DNA from 3 places in the Ensifer sp. ENS02 genome. Region 1 is predicted to be linked to each of the others. Evidence: predicted binding sites of a transcription regulator. Region 1 holds the regulator's gene; each other region holds the start of a gene.
The links. The regulator LexA, encoded in region 1, represses DNA repair genes until DNA is damaged. The targets are predictions, from matches to a motif close to TGTTCNNNNTGTGTTCNG.
Positions count from the first base shown of each region.

Region 2: IB262_RS08605 (YifB family Mg chelatase-like AAA ATPase) is a predicted target of LexA. The motif match lies at 1,689-1,706, and genes of this name have one in related genera.
Region 3: IB262_RS00730 (ribonuclease) is a predicted target of LexA. The motif match lies at 2,541-2,558, and genes of this name have one in related genera.

Region 1 is NZ_JACVAO010000009.1:320,016-324,152, forward strand. It holds gene IB262_RS21140 (thermonuclease family protein) at 220-954, shown strand; tRNA gene IB262_RS21145 (tRNA-Cys) at 1,107-1,180, shown strand; gene IB262_RS21150 (hypothetical protein) at 1,390-1,722, shown strand; gene lexA (transcriptional repressor LexA) at 1,811-2,533, opposite strand; gene IB262_RS21160 (hypothetical protein) at 2,770-3,066, opposite strand; gene IB262_RS21165 (hypothetical protein) at 3,405-4,022, shown strand.
Region 2 is NZ_JACVAO010000003.1:259,392-263,528, reverse strand. It holds gene IB262_RS08605 (YifB family Mg chelatase-like AAA ATPase) at 64-1,596, opposite strand; gene gshB (glutathione synthase) at 1,814-2,761, opposite strand; gene IB262_RS08595 (endonuclease) at 2,911-3,900, opposite strand; gene IB262_RS08590 (sn-glycerol-3-phosphate import ATP-binding protein UgpC) at 3,897-4,137, opposite strand, start outside.
Region 3 is NZ_JACVAO010000001.1:144,866-149,002, forward strand. It holds gene IB262_RS00715 (thiamine pyrophosphate-binding protein) at 1-437, opposite strand, end outside; gene IB262_RS00720 (DMT family transporter) at 485-1,438, opposite strand; gene IB262_RS00725 (alpha/beta hydrolase) at 1,450-2,385, opposite strand; gene IB262_RS00730 (ribonuclease) at 2,572-3,354, shown strand; gene ettA (energy-dependent translational throttle protein EttA) at 3,564-4,137, shown strand, end outside.

The sequences.
Region 1 (4,137 bases):
CGGACGCCGATTTAACGATCTTGTTGTCGAGGCAGGGCGGTCGGCAGTTTTCGGTTCCTCGCGGCCGTCACGTACCAATTCCGAATCTCTCAACAAGGGCCGTGGCCGCGCAGGCGAATGACCGGTTCCTCGCGGTCTTCCCCTCTGTTGGGGTGCCCTCGAAAACTTTTCGGCAACCCATCAAACGCATAATGCGGTCTCGAATCAGGATGGGAACCGATGGCCAAAGCCACTACGAAACGTCGACGCCGCAGTTCGGGCCGAAGCACCAGCAAACAGGGCGGCATGGCGCCGTGGTATCTGGCCGCAGCGCTCACCCTTGGCGGCGTCATGGTCTACGACCATCGCGCCGAGTTGCGGCACTGGCCGGTGGTTTCCGATGTCATGGCCTTTGCATCGCGATCGGAAACGAAGCCGAAGCCTCAGCGCGCGGTTCCTGAAGCGCAGGAGCGCGTTGCCCAGCAGGCGGATAGGCACAAACCGAATCCGAAGCCCAACCCGGCGACGAAGGTTGCCCTGGCCGCCCCGGTGCCGTCGGTGAATGTCGGCGTCACGCCGCCAACCCCTCTCGTGCGGCCGAATGAAGAGGTGAAGACGGCATCCATCCGTACCGATCAGTTCTATTTTTGCGGCATTCGCAACGACAACTGCGTGATCGATGGCGCGACCTTCGTCTTCCATGGCGAGACGATCCACGTCGCCGATGTCGATGCGCCGCGAATCCGCCAGGCAAGCTGCGACAAGGAGCGTTCGCGCGGCTTCTACGCCAAGCAGCGCCTGCGCGAATTGCTGAATGCAGGCGACTTCAGGCTGATCTCGGCGGGAGGGCGATCAGATGCCAAGGCCGGCGAGAAACTGCGCCTGGTCACCCGCGGTGACCAATCTCTTGGACGTGTACTCGTTTCCGAGGGGCTCGTGCGGCCGTGGGAAGGGCGCCCGACGCCCTGGTGCTGAGATCAGCTGGGAGACGATCGGCGGACATCGTCGATCGTTCTGTGGAAAGTATCCGTCCTGCAAATCGACGGCGCGTTTTTCAGAAAATGCCTCTTGCGGTTTTTCTGCAATCATTCTAAATCCGCGCCAACGCTTGGTTATCCGAGCTGTGAGGCCTCGTGGCGGAGTGGTGACGCAGAGGACTGCAAATCCTTGTACCCCGGTTCAATTCCGGGCGAGGCCTCCAAAAATCTCACCTCGTTAAGTTTGGTTTGACGTTCTGCCTTAGGGCAGCGCGGTAATATTCGCGACCCCACGTCCGCGCAAGCCACGTCTCCTATGCCTCCGTCGGATCTTATCGCTTCGGTGAATTCGGTAGAGGGGGAACGATGACTCCGCTGAGATCAACCGCATCGGTAGCGTCCGTCAACATTAAGAACGGAGGCAATGGCATCAATGAAAAAGAGACTGATCCTGACGGCGTTGGCGTGTTTTGCTGCGACCGCTATTGAGGCGCGCGCGGACGACCTGGTTTTCCAGCTGAAGAACAACACCGGCGCGGTACTGACGAATTTCTATACGTCGCCGGTCGGCGTCAATGAATGGGAAGACGATGTTTTCGGTCGGCAGGTCCTGAACCCCGGCGAGAGCATGGAGATCACCATTGCCGACGGGCGGGACGTCTGCAAATACGACATGCGATTCGAGTTCGAGGAAGGCTCGGCCCTCGATACGACCGAGGACACGCAGGATCTCTGCGAACTCGGCGAATACACGATCCACGAATAAGCGATCTGGATTTCAGGTCGCCTTAAATGGAAAGAGCCTCGCCACTTTCAGTGGCGAGGCTCTTTTGATTCGGCGTTCTGCCTGGAATTCAATGGTAGCGGCGGATCAGCCCGACGAGCTTGCCCTGGATCTTCACGCGATCCGGTCCGAAAATGCGCGTCTCGTAGGCGGGGTTGGCCGCTTCGAGCGCAATCGACGCGCCCTTGCGACGGAAGCGCTTCAGCGTCGCTTCCTCGTCGTCCACGAGCGCCACGATGATGTCGCCGGGATTGGCCGAGTTGCCGTTGCGGATGATCACCGTGTCGCCGTCGAAGATGCCGGCCTCGATCATCGAATCACCCTTTACTTCGAGGGCGTAATGCTCGCCGCTGCCGATCATGTCGAGCGGGACGGTAATGTCATGAGTGTTGTTCTGGATCGCCGAGATCGGCACGCCGGCAGCGATGCGCCCCATCACCGGGACGGAAACAGACGTGCTTTCGGCGACCGGCGCCGGCTTCGGCGTGGCAGGAGCGGCGGCCGGCGGCTTTCCGAGGCTGCCCTCGATCACGCTCGGCGAGAAGCCTCTGCGCGGCTGTTGCTGGCCGGCGGCGTAGGCTTCCGGAAGCTTGATGACTTCGAGCGCGCGCGCCCGGTTCGGCAACCGGCGAATGAACCCGCGTTCTTCGAGCGCCGTGATCAAACGGTGAATGCCGGACTTCGACGCCAGGTCGAGCGCATCCTTCATTTCATCGAAAGACGGCGGTACGCCCGACTCCTTCATGCGTTCGTGGATGAACAGAAGCAATTCCTGTTGCTTGCGGGTCAGCATGGCACGTCGCTCCAGAGGCGTGAAACAAATCAAGAACAGACACTATCTGTTCCATATGTGTTCCGCAAGTGCCTAAAATTCCGTGAATTCAGGCAATTGGCTGCTTCTGTGGGGGGCGATTGGTCACTTTTGCGGGAGCGGGGCGGTTTTCGGCGACGGTTGCGTCCCAAAACAGCGCCGGGCAGGCCGGTCGCGCGCGTGATTCGAACGAATCGCGGCTCTCTTCGCGGAGAGACTTAAGTCGCTTGCGAGGCCGAGCAGGCGTCTTCGAACTCCTTCACCGTTTCGGCGCTGTTGTCTTCCGGAAGCACTGCGTCGGCCGCATCGGTCGCAACGGGCGTATCGCCGTCATAAACGAAGGACTGGATGTAGAACGCGAGCGCGCCCTTCCAAACATTGCGTCCATCGATCTGATGGCACGGCACGGCCCGTTCGAAATCGGTCTGGAGTTCATCCACCGTCGCGGCACTGAGCTTGACGTCAGGCATATTGGGCGATGCGACTATCGAAGCGAGAAGCAGGGCGGCAAGCACGGTGATCGTCCACTTGATGAAGGGGTGGGACTACGGGGTGGTAAACGATGTGAACCGCGCTTTCGTTCCGAAGTCCAGCAAGCATGGCGATCACTCTGCCTTGTTCAACAGCTCTTTGCCCGCAGGCTGTGGCTGATTTGCGCCAGCCGCTCCATCTCAACCTCGTCTCGGCCGTTCTTTATGGACCGGCGCGGAGAATGCATCGGAGCTGCCAGCTTTCGCATCGGGCCTGGGGCGCGCAAAAATCCCTGCGGGGAAGGGCCTTCACCGTCTCGACAGGCCTCTAAAAAAAGATAACTTTGCGTGGAAAGTGGGGTGGTTGCATGCATAGATTGTCGTTGGTGGTGCTCGGCCTGTTGCTCACGGCTGGAGCGGCGTCTGCTGAAGAAGGGCGTTCGAATATCTGGAAACGGATCAACGCCTGGACGGTGGGATCCGATCCTTCCCTGGGAGGCTCGTGTTACGCGGCGACGAGCTATGACGCCGGCGCTATCCTTCGTATCGGCTTTTATCCGCGGGGATCGACGAACCTGGCGTTTCTTTCGATCGGCAATGCCGAATGGAAATCCATCGAGCCGCAGCGGGAATACGATGTTGCCTTGCAGCTCGACCGTGGTCGTCAGTGGCCGGCCGTTGCGTTCGGTGTTGATCTGACCGGAGCCAAGGCCCTTGTCGTCAACTTTTCCAACACCGACTTCTTTACCGAATTCGTTCGCAAAAACACCTTGGCGCTGGCCTTCGAGGGGCGCGTCGTCGCGAGCCTCAGCCTGCGTGATTCGATGAAGGCGGTAAGCGAGATGTTCAAGTGCCAGGAGGCGGTGAGCGCCTTGATCCCGAATGGCGGTCAGGGAGCGGCGAACGATCCCTTTGCGGGCGCCGGTGGCAATGCGCCGAACAACGATCCCTTTGCCGGCGGCGGCCAGACCAAGTCGTCGAAAGATCCTTTCGCCATGTGATGGGCGCGTCCGCTTGCCGCAGAGAGGTGAATATTCCTAAAATATTGCCTGGGATCGGCTAGGCACCCTCGACAGTGACGGGGGGACCTATCAAAATGCGGGCAAACGGGGGTTT
Region 2 (4,137 bases), on a different contig from region 1:
GCTGGGATAACTTCTGATCGGAAAGGGCGCCCACGAGGCGCCCTTTTTTTTCCAGGCACGCCGCTATGCGGCGACGGGCAAGCGTTCCCCGGCGATCCGATAGGAAATCGCCTCGGCGAGATGGATTCGGCCGACCGTCGACGCACCATCGAGGTCCGCAAGCGTGCGCGCCACCTTCAGCACCCGGTGATAGCCGCGGGCGGAGAATTTCATCTTTTCGGCGGCGTCCCGGAGAAGCTGCAGGCCGGCCGCATCGGGTGCTGCGATCTTCTCGATCATCGAGGTTGACGCGCGGGCATTGCTTGTCAGCTCTGGATGTCCGAGGGCGGCGAAACGATCGATCTGCAGCGCCCGGGCACGGGCGACGCGACGGGCAACGACCTCACTGCTTTCGGCTGCGGCCGGCTTCAGGAGATCGGCGGCGCTGACGGCCGGCACGTCGATGCGGATATCGATGCGGTCCATCAGCGGACCAGAAATGCGCGCCTGATAGTCGGACATGCAGCGCGGTCCACGGGCGCAGCTGCGGCCGGGTTCGCCGGCCATGCCGCAGCGACAGGGGTTCATGGCCGCGACAAGCTGGATCGCGGCGGGATAGCTGACGCGGTGGTTGGCGCGGGCGATGATGCATTCGGCGGTTTCAAGCGGCTGGCGCAGCGCGTCGAGCACCTGCGGCGAGAATTCCGGAAACTCGTCGAGAAACAGTACGCCGTTGTGCGCAAGCGACGCCTCGCCGGGCTTGGCACGCAAGCCGCCACCAACCATGGCGGCCATCGTCGCGGAATGATGCGGCGTGCGGAACGGCCGCCGGTCCGAGAGCTTGCCGCCTGGAAGCTGCCCGGCGATCGAATGGATCATCGACACTTCGAGGAGCTCGGCCGGGTTGAGCGGCGGCAGGATCGACGGCAGGCGGGCAGCGAGCATCGACTTGCCCGAGCCGGGCGGGCCGACCATCAGCAGATTGTGGTTGCCGGCGGCCGCCACTTCGAGCGCCCGCTTGGCGCTTTCCTGACCCTTGATATCGGCGAGAGCGGGCAGGTTAGATGCGCCTGAGCGGATCGCGGCCTCGGGTCGCGAAAGCACCTGCGTACCGCGGAAATGGTTGGCGATTGCGATCAGGCTGCGGGGCGCCAGAATGTCGATCTCGGCCCCGGCCCAGGCCGCCTCGGGTCCGCTTTCGGCCGGGCAGATCAGCCCCTTGCCGAGCGCATTGGCGCCGATCGCGGCGGGGAGCGCGCCGGCAACGGCAGCAATGGTGCCATCGAGATTGAGCTCACCGATCACCACATAAGGCGCCAAAGCATCGCCGGGAATGGCGCCGAGGGCTGCCATCAGGCCGAGTGCGATCGCCAGGTCGAAGTGGCTGCCTTCCTTGGGAAGGTCAGCGGGCGCAAGATTGACGGTCACGCGCTTGGCCGGCAGCGCCAGACCTGAAGCATGAAGGGCGGCCTGCACCCGCTCGCGGCTTTCGGCGACGGCCTTGTCCGGCAGGCCGACGATCTGCATGCCGACCTTGCCCGGCGCGACCATCACCTGCACATCGACAGGCAGACCCTCGATACCCTGAAATGCGACCGTGCTGACGCGCGCGACCATGCTTGCCCCCCTCGCCCAGGCAGCCCAGTTATCGGGCGCCACAACCGCCCAGGGTTGCAGGCAGAAGACTTGCACGGATCGCGCACAAAAACAAGAACAATAACGGAACATTTGAGGAGGCGCGGGCCTGTACCCGGGACGTTTCGGCAAACGGCCGCGGGCGTAGGCCCGCGGCATGCGCCATCGACCCGAGATAGATCCTAGGCCGAGATCTTGATCAGGCGCGCTTGCGCTCGATCGCATCCCACAGCAGGCTCGCGACATCGGCGCCGCCGAACTTCTTCACTTCGCGGATGCCGGTCGGCGACGTCACGTTGATCTCGGTCATGTAGTCGCCGATAACGTCGATGCCGACGAAGAGGAAGCCGCGCTCCTTCAACGCAGGCGCGATGCGGGTGCAGATTTCCTTCTCACGCGCCGTCAGTTCGGTCGGCTCAGGCCGGCCACCAGCATGCATGTTGGAGCGGGCGTCGTGGTCTGCCGGAACGCGGTTGATGGCGCCGACCGGCTCGCCGTCGACGAGCAGGATGCGCTTGTCGCCCTTGCGCACCGCCGGCAGGTATTCCTGGGCGATGAAGGGCTCGCGGAACATCTGGCCGAACATTTCGAGCAGAGAGGACATGTTGCGGTCGTCGCGGGTCGAGTGGAACACGCCGGCGCCGCCGTTGCCGTAGAGCGGCTTCAGGATGATGTCGCCCATTTCCTGGCGGAAGCTGGCGATCTCAGCGGGGTCGCGGGTGATCAGTGTCTTCGGCATCAGGTCGGCGAATTCGGTGACGAAGATCTTCTCCGGCGAATTGCGCACCCAGGCGGGATCATTGACGACGAGCGTCTTCGGATGCAGGCGTTCCAAAAGGTGCGTCGAGGTAATGTAGGCCATGTCGAAGGGCGGGTCCTGGCGCAGCAGGATGACGTCCATGGTCGAAAGATCCACGCGCTCGGCTTCGCCAAGCGTGAAGTGGTCGCCCTTGACATCGCGCAGCGTCATCGGCTGCACGCTCGCATAGACCTTGCCGTCGCGCAGCGACAGCTTTTCCGGCGTATAGTGGAAGAGGCGATAGCCGCGCGACTGTGCCTCGAGGCTCATGGCGAAGGTGGAGTCGCCCGCAATGTTGATGCCCGACACATGGTCCATCTGGACCCCGACATTGACGATTTTCGCCATCTACCCATTCCCTCATGGATCACGGATAGCCGTGATCGATTTCAAAACCGCCGGAGCGAATGAGGACGGGAAAACCGCTGCCCTCTGCCGCACTGGCAAAGCCCTCGACATGTAGAATGCGGGCGGGCCTTAGGCAAGGAGAGGCGAGCCTATTCGAAGCCTTCGATCACGCAGGTGATGAGATCGTGATCCGAAAGCGGTCGGCCGGTTTCGTCAAGCGAAGGAATGATCGTGGTCTCGCCGATCTTCAGCCCGCGCGACAGGAACCAGTCGAGCTTCATCGCCCGCTCTGGCCAGCGGGTGATCAGGCTCGGCCGCGTGGTCATCACGTCGAGCGGCCCGCCATGGCGGGTAAAGCCTCTGATGGCGCTCATGGCAAACAGCCCTTCGGCCTCGAAATCGCCGCCGGCATGGTTGCCGGTGTTGAGATCGCCACCGATCATCACCGGCAGGCCGGGGAAAGTCTCGTCGAGCGCATCGATCAATTCCTTGACCTGGCGCTCTCGGTAGACGGCAGTCGTCGCACTCTCGAGATGGGTGGAGACGGCGACGAAGGGTCCGGCTTCCGTCTCGATGACGGCGCCGATCGCACAGCGCTCGCCAAGGCGCGGCTGCTCGCCATCGGTGAACCAGAGGCGTTCGCCCCATAGGCGCAACATGAAGGGCCGGGAGAACGGCACCGCAGCCATCACCGCATTGCCATGGAACCCCTTGGCGTTGAATTCGTCCTCGCAGAATTCGCGCTCCGTATCGGAGCCGAGCCCCATCTCGATGAACTCGATGCCATACGCATAGTGCATGCCGAGTGTTTCGGCGACTTCGGCGGTCGGGTGACGCTGGCCGGTGCGGGCCATGCCGTTGTCCATCTCTGAAAGGAGGACGACCGGCGCGTTTGTCGCGGCGAGATGGGCGGCGCTTTCGGCCGGAAACAGGCAGCGCTCCAGGTTCCAGGCAGCAACGGTGAACGGGAAGGCGAGCGGCGTATCGGAGGCCGGTGTGCCGCCGACCTCGACGCTGTTCATCTCCGGCCGTGCGGCCATGGCTGCGTCATGGGCGGCAATGGTGCGCACGATCTCGGCAAAGCTGGCGCGGGTTTCAAGCGAAGGAACGGCAAGCTGCTCGACGGTCTTGGAGATCACGATGCGGTCTCCAGGCGTGGCGCTGCAACCGGCGCTTCATTGGCAAACGACGTGCCGCGCTCCAGCCGCTTGCCGGTCTCGGTCGAGAAGAAGTGCAGACGGTCGACGGCGATCGTCACTGCAAGATCACCCGAAAGTGGCGTCTCCGGAGACAGCGCGATGGTGAGCGCCTGGCTCTCGATGGTGCCGTGCACGAGCCGCTGCGCGCCCAGTTCCTCGACATAGTCGACCTGGAAC
Region 3 (4,137 bases), on a different contig from region 1:
GCGACCGCGAAGGCGCGGGTGACGAATTCCGGAATGCGGGCGGGATCGTCGATCTCGCCCACCCATTTGGCGACCTCGGTGAAGGCGCGGCGGTATTCGATCTCCTGGAAGGCCTCGCGCTCGCGCGCTTCGCTCTGCACCTGGCCGATGAAGAGGATCATCGGGATCGAATCCTGCTTGGCGACATGGAGGCCGGCGGAAGCGTTGGTCGCGCCAGGCCCGCGGGTCACCATGCAGATGCCGGGCTCGCCGGTCAGCCGCCCCCAGGCATCCGCCATCATCGCGGCCCCGCCTTCCTGGCGGCAGACGAGCACGTCGATGTCGGTGTCGTAGAGCGCGTCGAGCACGGCGAGATAGCTTTCCCCCGGCACGCAGGCGATGCGCTTCACCCCGTTGGCGACGAGCGCGTCAACGATGAGCTGACCTCCAGTTTTCATGATATTCCTCCCGATGGTCTTTCTTTTGTTTTCAGATGGCTTTGTTGTCAGATGGCTGGCGACACCGGAGCGACGCTCGTGTCCTTGTGCACGCGGCGCTCGCGCCAGATGATGTAGAGGCCGGAGCCGATGATGATGGCGATGCCGAGCCACTTCAGCGCGTCGGGCAGGTCGCCGAAGACGAGCCAGCCGAAGATCGTGGCCGAAACGATTTCGAGATACTGCAGCGGCGCCAGCACCGAGGCCGGGGCGGCGCGATAGGCATAGACGCCGAGCACGCCTGAAATGGTGGCGGTGACGCCGACGCCGAGCAGGTAATACCAGGTGTACCCTTCTGGCCAGACCGGATCGAAGATGCCGGAACCGGTGCCTTCGCCGAAATAAAGCAGCACGAGACAGAAGAGCGCGCCCCAGACGCCGGCGTGAAACTGCATCGACCAGGGGTCCTCATTTTGCGCGACCATGCGGGTGACGAGCAGGAAAACGGCAAGGCCAAAGGCGGCCACAACAGGCAGAAGGGCGATCCAGCCGACCTCCTGCATGCTCGGCTGGATGACGAGCAGCGCGCCGAAGAAGCCGACGCCGCAGGCGGTGTAGCGCCGCCAGCCGATCGTCTCCTTCAGGAAGATGCTGCCAAGGATCGTGAGGATGATCGGCTCGACGAAGAAGATCGCGATCGCGTCGGCGACTTCCATGACCTTCAGCGTGGTAATGAAGGAGAGCATGGTCACGACCAGCAGACCGCCGCGCAACGCGTGCAGCCCGGTCTTCTTCCAGGTGAGATCAAACAGGCTGCCGCGGAAGAGCACGATCGGCAGGATGAAGACGACCTGCAGCAGAAAGCGCACGGCGGTGATTTCGGCCGAGGGAACGGTGGCGATCGCGAGCTTGGCGAAGATGTCGATCAGCGGCGACAGAAGCACCGAGATCACCATCAGCGTCAGCCCGAAGGAGATGCGGTTGTGGTCGGCGGCGATCTTGGGAAGCGACATGTCGGCCATGATATTTCCGGTCAGCGCCGCCCTGCGACGGCGCGCAGGCACCAGGCGGCAAAGTCGGCCGTCGCCTCGTCCCGGCCGAGTTCGTTCAGTGTTTCGTGGCGCATGCCGTCATAGACGGTGACGCTAACGTCGCTGAGACCGGCGGCTTTCATCTTCGTGCCAAGCCAGCGGACGGCGTTGCCCATCTCGGTCGACGGGTCAGCGCTGCCGCCGACGAGATGAATGGGCAGGTTTTTCCGGAGCCGCGCCAGCCGGTCGGGCCGGGCGCCATCGAAGGACAGGCGGAAAAGATCGAGCCAGAGCGAGACCGTCGCATCGAAGCCGCAGAGCGGGTCGGCGGCATATTTGGCGACCTCGGCATCGTCGCGCGACAGCCAGTCGAGATCGGTCTTGCGATCCTTGATGGCGCCGCCCCACATGCCGAAGGTGAGCTTGGTCAGAAGCGGGCTCGGCACGTCAGACCCTTTGAGCGCCTTTTCGATCTTCAGGATCACCTGTCCGCCACGGCCGGCAAGGCCCGGCCGGAAGTTGGAGTTCCAGACGGCAAGCGCATCGTAGAGGCCGGGATCGGTTTCGGCGGCATTGAGCGCGATCAGTCCACCCATGGAATGGCCGAAGAGGATGACCGGCAAGCCCGGATGGGCGGTGGTCGCAATCTCCCGCACTGCCCGGATGTCCGCGAATATCTTGTCGAGGCCGTCGCGGCTTGCGAACATCCCAAGCTGGGCGTCAGGCGCCTGCGTCGCGCCGTGGCCGCGATGGTCGTGGGCATAGACATGGAAGCCGTGGCCGGCCATCGCCTCGGCAAAGCGGGCATATCGGCCGGAATGCTCGGCAAGGCCATGGCTGACGAGAAGGATGCCGCGGGCTTCTGTGGTTGCCGGAAAATGCCGCCAGCTCAAGCTGGCACCGGTCGGGCTCTGATGCGTCTTCACCTGCCCGAACATCTCTACTCCCGGAAGCAATCGACAGACCTTTGAGATTTCAAATCGATTTGCGTGGCAAAGGCAATCGCCGCTTGTTGATCGTTGCGCATGAGGTCACAAGCGATTTGACGGTGCATTACATTAGGGGTTGCAATTTTCCCGTTTTGGGCGATATTTGTTCCCGTTTTGTTTTTGCGGGAGGATATCATGGTCCGTTTTTGTAAAGCGATATCAGGTTCTGTGGCGGGCATCCTGGCAGCGCTGACGCTGTTGCTTGGTTCCGGCGCCTTTGCTGCCGGTGAAGACGCATCCAAGGGTGCTGCGCCGGCGAGTTCAACCAGCCGCACCGACTACGTACTGGCGGTCAGCTGGCAGCCCGGTTTCTGCGAGACGCGGCCGCAACGCAAGGAATGCGAGAGCCAGACGGCGGAACGCTTCGATGCCACCAACCTCTCGCTGCATGGCCTGTGGCCGCTGCGCAAGAGCTATCGCGGGGTCGCGGCAGAAGCGCGGGCAACCGACCGCAAGGGCAGCTGGCTAGAGCTGCCGAAGCTTGCCATGGCCGACGACACCGCGGCGCGGCTGCTTATCGCCATGCCCGGGGTGCAATCCGGTCTCGACCGGCACCAGTGGCTGCGAAGCGGCACCTGCCAGAGCGGCTCGGTCGACGACTATTTCTCGGTACAGCTGCGCATGCTGGAAGAGCTCAACCGCTCGGCGGTCGGGGCACTTTTCCGCCAGCGTGTGGGTGCGGAACTCGATGAGGCGGCGATCAAGCAGGCCTTCGACCAGAGTTTTGGCGCTGGAGCCGGCGACCGGGTGCGCATGCGCTGCCAGACCGTGCAGGGCCGCAGCATCATCACCGGGCTGACGATCGGGCTCACGGGCGATGTCATGAAGGCGCCGAGCCTCGGGCCGCTGATCCAGGCCGCAGGCACGACCGAGTTCAAATGCGCCAAGGGTATCGCCGATACTGCCGGTCGCGGGTAGGGCGTTTCGCCCGGTCGGCCATGGCAGCGCCTTATGGTGCGGCCTTCACCGCGCCGGCTTTAGGCGCCTTCCGGGAGAGCCTGCCGGGGGTGCCGATGGCGATGTTCGTTTTGGGATAGGGCGGGGGCGGATGCCTTTGATCATTGCCCCCTTCCTATAATTCGCCTACATAGCGGGCAAATTTCCTTATCCCTGCGGAGCATTCCCTCATGGCACGTCAGTTCATCTATCATATGGCCGGACTTAATAAGTCCTACGGCGCGAAGAAGGTTCTTGAGAACGTTCATCTGTCGTTCTACCCGGATGCCAAGATCGGTATCCTCGGCCCGAACGGCGCCGGTAAGTCGACGGTTCTGCGCATCATGGCCGGCCTCGACAAGGAATTCACCGGCGAGGCCTGGGTGGCCGAAGGTGCGACCGTCGGATACCTGCCGCAGGAGCCGCAGCTCGATCCGACGAAGACGGTGCTTGAAAACGCCATGGAAGGCGTCGCCAAGAAGAAGGCGATCGTCGACCGCTACAACGAACTGATGATGAACTATTCCGACGAGACGGCGGAAGAGGGCGCCAAGCTCCAGGATATCATCGACAGCCAGAACCTCTGGGATCTGGAAAGTCAGGTCGAAATGGCCATGGAAGCGCTGCGCTGCCCGCCGGGCGACGCGGAAGTCACCAACCTGTCGGGCGGTGAAAAGCGTCGTGTCGCGCTCTGCAAGCTGCTGCTCTCGCAGCCGGACCTGCTGCTCCTCGACGAACCGACCAACCACCTCGACGCCGAGACGA